3 regions of the Caldimonas brevitalea genome follow, and region 2 is predicted to be linked to each of the others. Evidence: predicted binding sites of a transcription regulator. Region 2 holds the regulator's gene; each other region holds the start of a gene.
What was found. The regulator FNR, encoded in region 2, switches genes on or off when oxygen is low (the NO sensors DNR and NnrR bind a similar motif). The targets are predictions, from matches to a motif close to TTGATNNNNATCAA.
Positions count from the first base shown of each region.

Region 1: the regulator FNR is predicted to act here: its motif matches at 2,913-2,926, upstream of AAW51_RS06645 (hemerythrin domain-containing protein).
Region 3: the regulator FNR is predicted to act here: its motif matches at 2,151-2,164, upstream of cyoA (ubiquinol oxidase subunit II).

Region 1 covers NZ_CP011371.1:1,518,568-1,522,901, forward strand. Annotated here, with positions in the region: gene AAW51_RS06640 (hybrid sensor histidine kinase/response regulator) at 67-2,316, shown strand; gene AAW51_RS06645 (hemerythrin domain-containing protein) at 2,297-2,860, opposite strand; gene AAW51_RS06650 (Crp/Fnr family transcriptional regulator) at 3,075-3,896, shown strand; gene AAW51_RS06655 (hypothetical protein) at 3,961-4,334, opposite strand, start outside.
Region 2 covers NZ_CP011371.1:2,253,017-2,257,350, reverse strand. Annotated here, with positions in the region: gene hemN (oxygen-independent coproporphyrinogen III oxidase) at 1-848, opposite strand, end outside; gene fnr (fumarate/nitrate reduction transcriptional regulator Fnr) at 1,111-1,830, shown strand; gene AAW51_RS09830 (hypothetical protein) at 2,026-2,322, opposite strand; gene AAW51_RS09825 (FixH family protein) at 2,337-2,654, opposite strand; gene ccoG (cytochrome c oxidase accessory protein CcoG) at 2,679-4,145, opposite strand; gene ccoP (cytochrome-c oxidase, cbb3-type subunit III) at 4,171-4,334, opposite strand, start outside.
Region 3 covers NZ_CP011371.1:718,554-722,887, reverse strand. Annotated here, with positions in the region: gene cyoB (cytochrome o ubiquinol oxidase subunit I) at 1-962, opposite strand, end outside; gene cyoA (ubiquinol oxidase subunit II) at 1,017-2,090, opposite strand; gene AAW51_RS03155 (MFS transporter) at 2,207-3,580, shown strand; gene AAW51_RS03150 (hypothetical protein) at 3,689-4,213, opposite strand.

The sequences.
Region 1 (4,334 bases), 730 kb from region 2:
AAGGCACAATCCCGAGGCCTTGCTTGTATCGCTTCCTGACTTAATTTCACTCTTGAAACCACTGGCATGAGCTGGGGCCCTACGCAGCTGCGGCTGCTGCAAAACAAGCTGGGCTTGACCGACCCCGGCGAACTGCCTGCGTGGTGGGAGCAGGTGGTCCATGGCGACCCGGCGCAACGGGCGCAGGCCCTGGAGCGACTGCGCGACTACCTCGACAGCCTGCAGCGCCTGTGGGCTGACGACGAGCGGGCCGCGCGCCAGGCGGGCGAGGCGTTGGCAGCCGAGCAGGCCCGTCGCGAGCGGCTCGAGCTGGCGCTCGACAGTGCCGATGCCGCCGTCTGGGACTGGGCCATCACCGAAGGCCGGGCCTACTTCAGCCCGCGCGTGTTGGCCATCCTCGGATACGCCCCCGGCGAAATCGATCTGACGCTTGCGCTGTGGCGCGAGCACATGCAGCCGGACGACCGTATCGAAGCGCGCGAGCGCCTGCAGGCCCACTTGCGCGGCGAAGCGCCGCACTACGAGGCCGAGTTCCGGGTGCGGACCAAGTCCGGCCAGTGGCGCTGGATCCGCTCGCGCGGCCGGGCCGTGGCACAGGATGCGGAAGGCCGGCCCTTGCGTGTGGTCGGCACGCATACCGACGTGACCGACCGGCGGGTGGCCGAGGAAGAGGTGCTGCACCAGCTGCGCTTCATCGAAGAGTTGGTCGAGATCATTCCCAACCCGGTCTATTTCAAGGACCGTCTCGGCCGCTATATCGGCTGCAACCGCGCCTGCGAAATGCTGTTCGGGCTGCGGCGCGAAGACTGGCTGGGACGTACCGCGACCGACCTGCGCCAGGACGACGCCGGCCGCGAGGAAGAGCGTTACGACGAGGCGCTGTACGCCGAGGGCGGCATCCAGACCTACGAGACGCGCTTGCCGCTGCCCACCGGCGAAGTGCGCGACGTGATCTTCAGCAAGACGCTGTTCACCGGCACGCAAGGCGGCATCGGCGGCGTGCTCGGCGTGATCACCGACATCACCCAGCAAAAGCGCGTCGAGAGCGAGCTGCGCGACGCCAAGACGGCGGCCGAAGCAGCCAGCCGTGCCAAGAGCGAGTTCCTGGCCAACATGAGCCACGAGATCCGCACGCCGATGAACGGCATCATGGGGCTGGTCGACCTGACGCTGGAAACCCAGCTCAGCGACAGCCAGCGCCGCTACCTCACGCTGGTGCGCTCGTCGTCGACCTCGTTGTTGAACATCATCAACGACATCCTCGACCTGTCGCGCATCGAGGCCGGCCGCATGAACGTCGAGCAACTCGCCTTCGACCTGCGCACGCTGCTGCAGGAAGCGGTGGCGCCGCTGGAGCCGCGCGCCCGCGAGAAAGGCCTGGCGCTGCACAGCCTGGTGGCGCCCGATGTGCCCGAGCAACTGGTCGCCGACCCGCTGCGGTTGCGGCAGATCCTCGTCAACCTGGTCGGCAACGCGATCAAGTTCACGCGCCAGGGCCGTGTCGATGTGTCGGCCTGGCCCGAGGGGCAGGGCGGGGCGGCGATGCTGCATGTGTGCGTGGCCGACACCGGCGTCGGCATTCCGGCCGACAAACTCGAGCGCATCTTCGAGTCGTTCACCCAGGCCGACAGCTCCACCACCCGCGAGTTCGGCGGCACCGGGCTCGGCCTGACCATCTCGCGGCGGCTGGCCGAGGCCATGGGCGGGCGGCTGTGGGCCGAAAGCGAAGCCGGCCAGGGCAGCCGCTTCCACCTGACGCTGCCGCTGCTCGGAGTGCAGGCCGACGACCTCGACCACGAGTTGCGCCGCGACTGGGGCGTGGCCGCCGCGCCCAGCCTCAACCTGTCGCGCGACAAGGCGCGCACCCGTTTCGAGACCACCGCCTACCGCGGCCTCGACGAACTGGAGAGCGTCGACGCCAGCGACGACGGCGAGAGCGGCCTGCATGTGCTGCTGGTCGACGACCACGCCGTCAACCGCTTCATCGCCACCAGCCTGATCCGCCGCCTCGGGCACCGCGTCACCTGCGCAGTGACGGCCACCGAAGCGCTGGCGCTGTGCGAGGCGCAAGACTTCGACCTGATCTTCATGGACATCCAGATACCCGGCATGAACGGCATCGAGTTGACGCACCGCATCCGCGCGATGGAGGCGGCGCGCGGCTGGCACTGCCCGATCGTCGCGCTGACGGCGCATGCGATGCCGCTCGATCGGGTGCGCTGCCTCGAGGCGGGGATGGACGACTACCTCACCAAGCCGGTCGAGCAAGACCGGCTGCAAGGGGTGCTGCAGCTGGTCAGCCGCGCTCGCCGCTGAGCCGGCTGCCGGGCCGCGTCGCGCCCCGCCGTTGCGCCATCTCGTCGCCCATCATCTGCAGGCTGCCGGGTCCGACCGCGGCGCGTGCTTGCGGATAGACCAGGCTGTCTTCGATGCGCAGATGGTCCTGGTGGAGCGCGACAAAACGCTGCAGCAGCGCCAGCGTGGGCGCGTCGAAGGCAGCACTCTCGCCCGCCGCAACGGCTTGCAGGGCCACCCGCAAGGTCGACCAGAGGTCTCGCATCTCGGCATGGTCGCGTTGCAACTGCTCGACCGCGGCGCGCAGCGCGGCATCGGGCGAGCGCAGCAGCGCCGGGAACACATGGCGCTCTTCATCCTCGTGGTGATGCGGCGCGGCCAGATCGAAATAGCGCAGCACGTCGGCCGCGGCGCTGCGTGCCGGCGAGTCGTTGCCGTGCTCCGCCAGGTGCGCCGCGAGCCGCTGGAGCAGCCCCAGGCTGCGCTGCACCCGCTCGTGGCAGGCGGCCAACATCTCGAAAGGTTGATCGAAGCTCGCAGCGGGAGAGGTGTGTCCGGGCAACATGGGCAAGGCAGTGGTTGGCGGGAGCATTCTCGGGTGGCCCCTGCCGCGCTGCTTGATGTGGATCAAAGTCATCGGTTCCGACTCGCCCGGCCGGATGAGAAAACCTTGCGGCCACAGGGGGTTAGCAGCGGCAGCTCGGCTGCAATCCTTGAGCCAGCGCAACGCCGGACGGCTCTTGTACGGCCAAAGTCCCAGTCGTGCCGAGGAGCCTGCTGTGAACATTGCGACCGCCATTGCCACCGACCTGCCTGCGCTGCGCCCCGCGTCGTCGCGCGGCACCGCCCCCAACGCCCCGCGGCTGGTGCCGCCGGAGCCCCTGCGGACCATTCCCCTCGACGCCCGGGCCGCGCTGCTGCACGCGGCGCTCGGCACTGCACGGGTGTCTCGCACTGCCGCCCATGCGATGGCCCAGCTGGCGCAGGAATACGTGCTGGCGCCGTCCTGTCCCGTGTTCTCGCGCGGCGACGCGGCGCAGACCTTGTGGCTGCTCGCCTCGGGGGAGGTGGCGCTGGGCACCGCCGAGCAGGGGCGCCCGCCGCGCCAGACCCGGCGCGTCGAACCCGGGCAATGGGTCGATGCCGCGAGTGCCTGGCTGCAGGGGCATTACCTGGAAGATGCCTGGACCCAAAGCGCCAGCGTGTTGTGGGGCTTCGAGCTGACATCGCTGCGGGCCTGCTTGTCAGAACACCCGAGCCTGGCGGAAGGGCTGATCACCGTGTTGTCGGGCCGCGTGCGCGAGCTGACCGAAGGTCGCTTGGGCTTGATGGTCAAGGATGCCGAGGCCCGCTGCGCCACCTGGGTGCTGCAGCAGGCCGAGCCCCGGGCCGGTGCCGGCGGCGGGGTCGCCACCGTGGTGCTGCGCGAACGCAAGCGCGCGATCGCGTCGCAACTGGCCGTCACGCCGGAAACCTTTTCACGGGTGTTGCGGCAATGGCGCGAAAAGGGGGTGGCTGAGGTCGAGGGCTACACCTTGCGTGTGCTCGACCTGCCGGCGCTGCAGGAGATCGCCGAGGGTACGGCGGCGGCCAGAGCCTAGGGCCTGGCCGCGCTGATGCCGTGCTTGCCGGTGACCGGCATCCCGGCTTCCCCTTCCTTCAGCGTTACCGCAGTGCGGCGATCGTGCCGGCGGACGGCCCGTCACGCAACACCCAACTCAGCTTGACGTGCTCGCCTGCCAAGTCGGCCGGCACGGTGGCCTGCATCTCGAACGACACACTCGAGTGCGGGGCGATCTGCCCACCGGCCCCGGCGCAATTGAGCCGGTGCCGACTGTCGACACTGCGGTCCTCGACATACAGCGACTGCTGGTAGCCCGGACAAGGCGACAGCGGCAGCGGCGACGCGCTCTCGTTGGTCAGCGTGACCACGTAACGCAGCTTCTGGCCGCGTGCAACCGTCGCAGGCGCCTCCAGCTTGACGCTGAGGGCGTCGAGCGTCGCATGTGGCCGGGCCGCCGCAGCGGCAGCGGTGCGAG
Region 2 (4,334 bases):
GCCAGCATGCCGACCTTGTCTACCGGAGGCGGCAGATCGGCTGCGGCGATGCGTCGCTGCGGCTTGAAGCGCTGCGGCAGATGGGCGTAGGCATACAGCGCGATGCGATCGGGCCGCAAGGACTGCACCTGTTCCAACGTACGGGCGAACGACTCGGAGGTCTGGCGCGGCAGCCCGTAGATCAGGTCGACATTGATCGAGTCGAAACCGATCTGGCGCGCCGCCGTCATCAGTTGGGCGACGCTCTCATAGGACTGGACCCGGTGCACTGCCTTCTGCACGTCGGGGTCGAAATCCTGGACGCCGAAGCTGAGTCGGTTGAAGCCGAGCCGCGCCAGATGTCGCAGCCGCTCGGCGTCGACCGTGCGCGGATCCACTTCGATCGAGTACTCGCCTCCCGGCACCAGCCGGAACGACGAGCGCAGCCGGTTCATCACCCGCTCCAGTTCGGCATCGCTCAGAAACGTCGGGCTGCCGCCGCCGAAATGCAATTGCGACACGGCTTGCTCGCGCCCGAGCACCGCCACATGCAGGTCGATCTCGGTTTCCAGCGCGTCCAGGTATTCGGTGGCGCGATCGTGGTGGCGCGTGATGACCTTGTTGCAGGCACAGTAGTAGCACACCGACTCGCAGAACGGCACATGCACATAAATCGACAGTGGCGCGAGCGATCCCGCCGCGGCGCCCACGCCCGCGGCACGCTGGCGCAAGGCCTGTTCGTAGTCCGTGGCGGTGTAGGCCTCGACGAAGCGATCCGCAGTGGGATAAGAGGTGTAACGAGGGCCGGGCACGTCGAAACGCGAGAGCATCTCGTGGGACAGGACAAGGGGGGCAGCGGCAGCAGGCATGTGAAGCACTGTGCCGAAAACGGACCGCGCACGCCTTGATATGGCTCAAGCCGGCGGCCGGGCGCACAGAGAACAATTCCGACATCCTTTGAGGAACGTCATGCCGCTCGAAACCCGACCTGCCCTGCCCGCCTCACCCGCCGGTGCTGCCCCCGATGCCGCCGACTGTGCCGCGCCTGCTACATCTTCAGCCGCGCCGGCAGCTCCTGCCGGCGCCGCCGCCTCCGGGAGCGTGCGATCGCGCGTCGTGACGACCGCCCCGATGAAGCTGAACGAGCTCAAGGTCGCGTGCTCCAGCTGCAACCTGCGCGAGCTGTGCCTGCCGGTCGGCTTCGGGCGCGACGACCTGACACGGCTGGACGCGCTCGTCGCGTCTCGCAAGACCGTCAAGCGGGGCGACGCCCTCTTCCACGCCGGCGACCCGTTCCAATCGCTGTACGCGGTGCGCACCGGCTTCTTCAAGACCTGCGTCTCGTCCGAAGACGGCCGCGACCAGGTGACCGGCTTCCAAATGGCTGGCGAGTTGCTGGGCCTGGACGCCATCAGCCAGGACCGTCACACCTGCGACGCGATCGCCCTCGAAGACGCGCAGGTGTGCCAGATTCCCTATTCCCAGCTCGAGTCGCTGTCGCGCGAGTTCACCGAGTTGCAGCACTCGTTCCACAAGATCATGAGCCGCGAGATCGTGCGCGACCACGGCGTCATGCTGCTGCTCGGCAGCATGCGCGCCGAGGAGCGCCTCGCCGCCTTCTTGCTGAACCTGACGCAGCGCCTGGCCGCGCGCGGCTTTTCGCCGACGTCGCTGGTGCTGCGCATGACACGCGAAGAAATCGGCAGCTACCTCGGCCTCAAGCTCGAGACCGTCAGCCGCACCTTCTCGAAGTTCCAGGAAGACGGCGTGCTGGAAGTCAAGCAGCGGCACATCCGGGTGCTCGACCTGGACGCCCTGCACGCCCTGCTCAACAGCAGCAGCGCCTGCTGAGGCGGTATCCCTCGGGCAACGTCGGGGCCTGGGCGCACCTAGCGCTCGGCCTTCAGCCCTCACGCCTCAGCGCGTTTCCTTCCCGAGGGTGGCCCCGCACCGCGTGGGTGCCGGGCGCGTCGCCCTCTTCCCTCGTCCCGCTTCAAAAAAACCGCTGACGCCTGCATGCGCCGCGGCTGCCGGCGACAACCGGCGTCAGCGCGCCGCCGGCCCTTCCTTGACGCACTCGCGCGGACGAGCGTCCGGCGGCATCGGGCAGCGCTGCGTTTCAAACGGCGACGCCGACAACAACGTGGTCAACGCGCTCGACAGCGCGCACAGCGCCCAGAACGCGAAAAAAGCCAGCGTGTAGATCGCCGAGCGCGACAGCGCCAGCGACTCCCCACCCAGCCCCCGCAGGTCGTCCGGGTCGACCACGGCAAACACCAGCATCTCGGTCACGCCAGCCACCAGAAACGCCGGCCAGGCGATCCACATCAGGCGTTGTCTCATCGCCCCTCCCGCGCTCAGCGGCCCTGTTGCCCGTCAGGGCTGGGCGTGGCGGCGTGGTTGCGCGCCTGCATCGCCGGCCGCAAAGCCTCCGGCACCGCCGCGGCGGCGGCCTGGGCGTCGCGCTGCAACTGCAGCGTTTTGTTGATTTCCAGCCCGCGGCGGTAGTAGTCCTCGGTCAGCACCGGGTCGGGCCGCGTCACGGCCAGCACGATGGTGGCCACACCGGCCAGTACCACCGCGGTAGGACCGCCCACCACCAGCCACATCATCGGTTCGCGCCACCAGGAGGTGGACGCAGGCACGACGCTGGCGGTCGCAAGGTTGGTTTTCATCTCGGGCTCCTCGGATGCCGTGCGTCAGCGCGGCACCAAAAATGTCGACTTCTCGGTCACGGTGCTGGCCGGCATGCCGGTGTCGCCCGTGCGCTCGATCACGAATTCGATGGGACTGGAACGGCCCTGCAGTTCGACACCGGCCTCGGCCGGCAACTGCACGCGCACCGCGGCCCAGCGCGCCTCCGCCGGGCCGATCTCGACGGTCGGCTCGGACGCCACGCTCAAGCCGGGCAGCCCCGTCACCGCGATGCGGTAACGCTGTGTCGCCTCGGTGCCGTTCATGATCTGCAGGCGATAGACGTTCTCGATGCGGCCGTCGTCGACGATGCGCGCCAGGCTGCCCCGGTCGCGGATCACGTCGACCTTGAACGGCGAGCGCCACACCACGCTGGCGACAAAGGCAATGCTCACCGCCGTCAGAATGGCGCCATACACCAGCACCCGCGGGCGCAACACCCGCTTCCACATCGCGGCACGGCTCAAACGCTGGTCGATCCCGTTCTGCGTCGAGTAACGGATCAGGCCGCGCTCATACCCCATCTTGTCCATCACGCCGTCGCACACGTCGATGCAGGCGGCGCAGCCGATGCAGTCGTGCTGCAGGCCATTGCGGATGTCGATGCCGGTCGGGCACACCTGCACGCACAAGGTGCAGTCGATGCAATCGCCCAGCCCCAGCTGGCGCGGGTCGGCCTTGCGGCTGCGCGAGCCGCGGGCCTCGCCACGCTGCGTGTCGTAGCTGATGATCAGCGTGTCACGGTCGAACATCGCGCTCTGGAAGCGCGCATACGGGCACATGTACTTGCAGACCTGCTCGCGCATGTAGCCGGCGTTGCCATACGTGGCGAAGCCGTAGAACAGCACCCAGAACCACTCCCAGGGCCCGAAACCGAGCGTGCGGGCTTCCGCCGCCAGCTGCTGGATGGGCGTGAAATAGCCCACGAAGCTGAAGCCGGTCCACAGCGCGATCGCGATCCAGGTGAACTGCTTGCCGGCCTTGCGCCACAGCTTGTCGAAGCTCCAAGCGGCCTGGTCCAGCCGCATGCGGGCCACCCGGTCGCCTTCGAAGCGCCGCTCCACCCACAGGAAGATCTCGGTGTAGACCGTCTGCGGGCAGGCATAACCGCACCACAAACGGCCGGCGACGGCGGTGAAGAAAAACAGGCCCAGCGCCGAGATCACCAGCAGCGCCGTCAAGTAAATGAAGTCCTGCGGATACAGGACCAGGTTGAAGATGTAGAAGCGGCGCGACTCGAGGTCGAACAGCACCGCCTGCCGACCGTTCCATTCCAGCCACGGCAGCCCGTAGAACAGCAGCTGTGTGAACCACACCAGCGCCCAGCGCCAGCGCATGAACCACCCCGACACCGATCGCGGGTAGATCTTCTTCTGCTTCTCGTACAGCGACACCACCTCCCCGCCCGCGTCGGCGGCAGCAGCCGCTGGCACGGGGCGGATGGGGATGACCTTGCGCTTGGCTGCGTTCACGGTGCTTCTCGCGCGGCGGGCCGCGTCACTTCACGACGGCGGCGGTGGAGGTGGCGGACAGCGTGGTGGTGCTGGCCGCCGCCGGCTTGTTCGACAGGCCCCACACATAAGCGGCCAGCACGCGGATCTGCGGCTCGGTCAGCTTCTCGCCGTGGGCCGGCATCTGGTTGGACTTGCCGTTGTTGATGA
Region 3 (4,334 bases), 1.5 Mb from region 2:
AACAGCTTCTTGCGGCTGAAGGTGGACACCACCTCCGAGAAGATGCCGAACACTGGCAGCACCAGGATGTAGACCTCGGGGTGGCCCCAGATCCAGATCAGGTTCACGTACATCATGGCGTTGCCGCCAAGATCGTTGGTGAAGAAGTTGGTGTCGACGTAACGGTCGAGCGACAGCAGCGCCAGCACGGCGGTCAGCACCGGGAAGGCCGCCACGATCAGCACGTTGGTGCACAGCGAGGTCCAGGTGAACACCGGCATCTTCATCATCGTCATGCCGGGCGCGCGCATCTTGATGATGGTGGCGATCAGGTTGATGCCCGACAGCGTCGTGCCCACCCCCGCAATCTGCAAGGACCACAGGTAGTAGTCCACCCCCACCCCCGGGCTCTGCAAGATGCCCGACAGCGGCGGATAGGCCAGCCAGCCGGTGCGCGCGAACTCGCCGACGAACAGCGACATCATCACCAGTACCGCGCCGCTGGCCGTCATCCAGAAACTGAAGTTGTTCAGGAACGGAAACGCCACGTCGCGCGCGCCGATCTGCAGCGGCACGATGTAGTTCATGAAGCCGGTGACCAGCGGCATCGCGACGAAGAAGATCATGATCACGCCGTGGGCCGTGAAGATCTGGTCGTAGTGGTGCGGCGGCAAGAATCCGGCGGAATCCCCGAAGGCGATGGCCTGCTGGGCACGCATCATGATGGCGTCGGCAAAGCCGCGCAGCAGCATCACCAGGCCCAGCACCATGTACATGATGCCGATCTTCTTGTGGTCGATGCTGGTGATCCAGTCGCGCCACAAGGTGCCCCACAGGCGGTAGTAGGTCAGCCCGCCCAGCAGGGCGGCACCACCGAGCGCAACGGCCACGAAGGTGGCCAGCAGGATGGGGTCGTGGAGCGGAATCGCGTCCCAGCCGAGGCGGCCGAGGAGAGGATGGTCGGGTCGTTGGTGGTCGAGCATCTTGGGTCTCGAGTAGGCGCGAGAGGGCGAGAACGACGTCAGCCGGCGGCGGACTCAGGGTTGCAGGGCGCTGGTGTCGCTGCCGAGGGCGGCGGTCAGGCCGCGCGGGTTGTCGGGCGTGCAGAGCGCCGTCACGTAGGGGCGCTCCGACGTGCGCCAGGCCTTGCGGGCCACGCCGTCGATGCTGCCTTTGCCCAGGCCGCCGGCGGCGTCGATGGCCATCATCTGGTGCATGCACATCTTGCTGCTGTCGACACAACGGTTGACGATGGCGTCCCACAGGCCCTGCTCCACGCTGGCGTAGCGGCGCACCGGCTCGCGTTCGCTGGGTTGCTCCAGCTTCAGGTAGTCGGCCCGGCCCAGGACCTGCTGGCCCTCGGTCTTGTGGCCGGCCACCCAGCGCTCGAAGTCGGCGTCGGACAGGCCGTGGAACTTGAAGCGCATGTGCGAGAAGCCGTCGCCGCTGAAGTTGGCGGAGAAGCCGTCGTAGACACCGGCCTTGTTGATCACCGCATGCAGCTTGGTTTCCATGCCCGGCATGGCGTAGACCTGGCCAGCCAGCGCCGGGATGTAGAAGGAGTTCATCACGGTCGACGCGGTGATCCGGAAGCGGATCGGCCGGTCCACCGGTGCGGCCATCTCGTTGACGGTCGCGATGCCTTGCTCGGGGTAGAGGAACAACCACTTCCAGTCGAGCGCGACCACCTGGACTTCCAGCGGCTGCACACCTTCCGGGATCGGGCGGTTGGCGTCGAGGCGCTCCAGCGGGCGATACGGATCGAGCTTGTGGGTGCTGATCCAGGTCAGCGCGCCGAGCGCGATGATGATCAACAGCGGCGCGCCCCAGATCACCAGCTCCAAGCGGGTCGAATGGTCCCAGTCGGGGCTGTAGGTGGCCTCGGTGTTGGACTGGCGGTAGCGGAAGGCGAAGAACAGCGTCAGCGCGATCACCGGCACGATGATCAGCAGCATCAGCAGCGTCGACGTGACGATGAGCTGGGCCTGCTGCGCGGCGATGTCGCCGGACGGCTTCATCACGACGGTGTCGCAGCCGGCCAGCAACAGGGTCAGCAGGCCCGGCAGGCCGAGGCGAACAGCGGTTTGGAGGTGCGAGGGTGAGGAAGACATTCAGGTGCCCATCGCGCGCGGGAAAACGATAGTTGCGCGTTGGGCGGGAATGTATCTTGATTGACCCAAGTCAACGATTGGACATTTTGTCCCAGCCCACCCCGTTGCGGAGCACCATGTCGAGCCCTGGAACCCACCCCCTCCACCCTCCTCTCTCCACCTCTGCTCACCCCGCGGCGGCGCGCCAGCGCTCGCCGCACGGCGCATCGGCGCCACCGGCGCAGGACGACGCCAGCGTCGCCCCGGGCGACATCGCCGTCGGCGTCGTGATCGGCCGGGCGTCGGAATATTTCGACTTTTTCGTCTACGGCATCGCGTCGGTGCTGGTATTTCCGGCCGTATTTTTTCCCTACGTCGACCGGCTGGAAGGCACGCTGTACGCCTTCGTGCTGTTCGCGTTCGCGTTTGTCGTGCGCCCGCTCGGCACGCTCGCCGGCATGCAGATCCAGCGCCGCTTCGGCCGCAGCACCAAGCTGACCGTCGCGCTGTTCCTGCTCGGCAGCTCGACCGCGGGGATGGCCTTGCTGCCCAGCTACGAGAGCATGGGCGCCACGGCCATCGCGCTGCTCGCCTTGTGCCGCATCGGCCAAGGCCTGGCGCTGGGCGGCTCCTGGGACGGCCTGCCGTCGCTGCTGGCGCTGAACGCCCCCGAAAACCGCCGCGGCTGGTACGCGATGCTGGGGCAGCTGGGCGCGCCGCTCGGCTTCCTGGTCGCCTGCAGTCTGTTCGCCTATCTGTGGGGCAACCTGTCGAGCGCGGACTTCCTCGGCTGGGGCTGGCGTTACCCGTTCTTCGCCGCGTTTGCGATCAACGTCGTGGCGCTGTTCGCGCGGCTGCGCCTGGTGGTGACGCACGAGTACGAGCGGGAGCTCGAAGCGCACGAGCTCGAGCCGTGCAACGTGCGTGAATTGTTCACGATGCAGGGCCACAACGTCTTCATCGGCGCCTTCGCCGCGCTGGCCAGCTTTGCACTGTTTCACATCATCACGGTGTTCCCGCTGTCGTGGGTGCGGCTGTATTCAGACCAGGTGATCGGCGAGTTCCTGACGGTGCAGATCGTCGGCGCGCTGCTGGCGGCCGCGGCCATGCCGATCTCGGGCCTGGTGGCCGACCGCATCGGCCGGCGCCGCACCTTGGGGACGCTGGCGGTGCTGATCGCGGTGTTCAGCCTGTTCGCGCCGCTGCTGCTCGACGGCGGCACGCTGGGCCAGGACATTTTCATCCTGGTGGGCTTCGTGCTGCTGGGCCTGTCGTACGGCCAATCGGCCGGCACGGTCACCGCCAACTTCTTGCCGCGTTTCCGTTACAGCGGCGCCGCGCTGACCGCCGACCTGGCCTGGTTGATCGGTGCCGCCTTCGCGCCGCTGGTGGCGCTGGCGCTGTCGGTGCGCTTCGGGCTGGTGTCGGTGACGTTTTATCTGTTGTCCGGCGCGGTCTGCACGCTGCTCGCGCTGCGCGTGAACCGCGCGATGTCGGCGGTGCGGGACTGAAGGCACAGCCTGCCGCCGGCATAGCGGCAGGCTCGGCGCCGCCAAGCGCGTCGCAGAGTGACCGCTCCCTCTTGTTCTAGGTCGCAATGACGCTTGCGGCGCCCACGTTCACGCCTCAACCTTCTTCGCCGCCACTCTCAGCACACGGGCCATCCAGGCAAAGAACACGACCTGCGAGAAGACCAGGGCCAAAAAGGTCCACAGCCAGCCAAAGCTGCCACCGATCAGGGCAAGGTTCTTGGCCAGCCCCATCTGGTCGAAGCGGTAGGCCGCGAACACGCCCGAGCGGAACGCGAAGACGCCACCCCAGTAAACCGACCAGATCAAGACCGTGGTCCACAGCCAAACCGGGAACGTGAGGCAGCTGAAGTCCGCCGCGAAGCGCGGGTTGGCGTCTGCGCCGGCCGCCTCGTAGCACTTGCCCATGCCCACCACCGTGATGGCGACCACGACGACAAATTCGTAGAGGGACAACCAGGTCCACGGCGGATTGGCCCAGGTGAAGGCGCCATAGAAGATGACCGAGCTGAACAGCAGGCTGGCCAGCATCAAATAGGCGACTTCGCGATTCGGGACACCGCCATGCGAGAGGCGGGCTGCCAGACGGGCGGGTTGAAACCAATCGAGGTGCATGGGGTGTGTGGTGCGCAAGAGCCAGTAGGTTCGAGAACAGTACCTTGACTTGCAGGCTCGGCACAAGGCGGTGGGCGACCTCTTAGGGCTCCACCAGGGCCCGCACCTGGGCTTCGAGTCG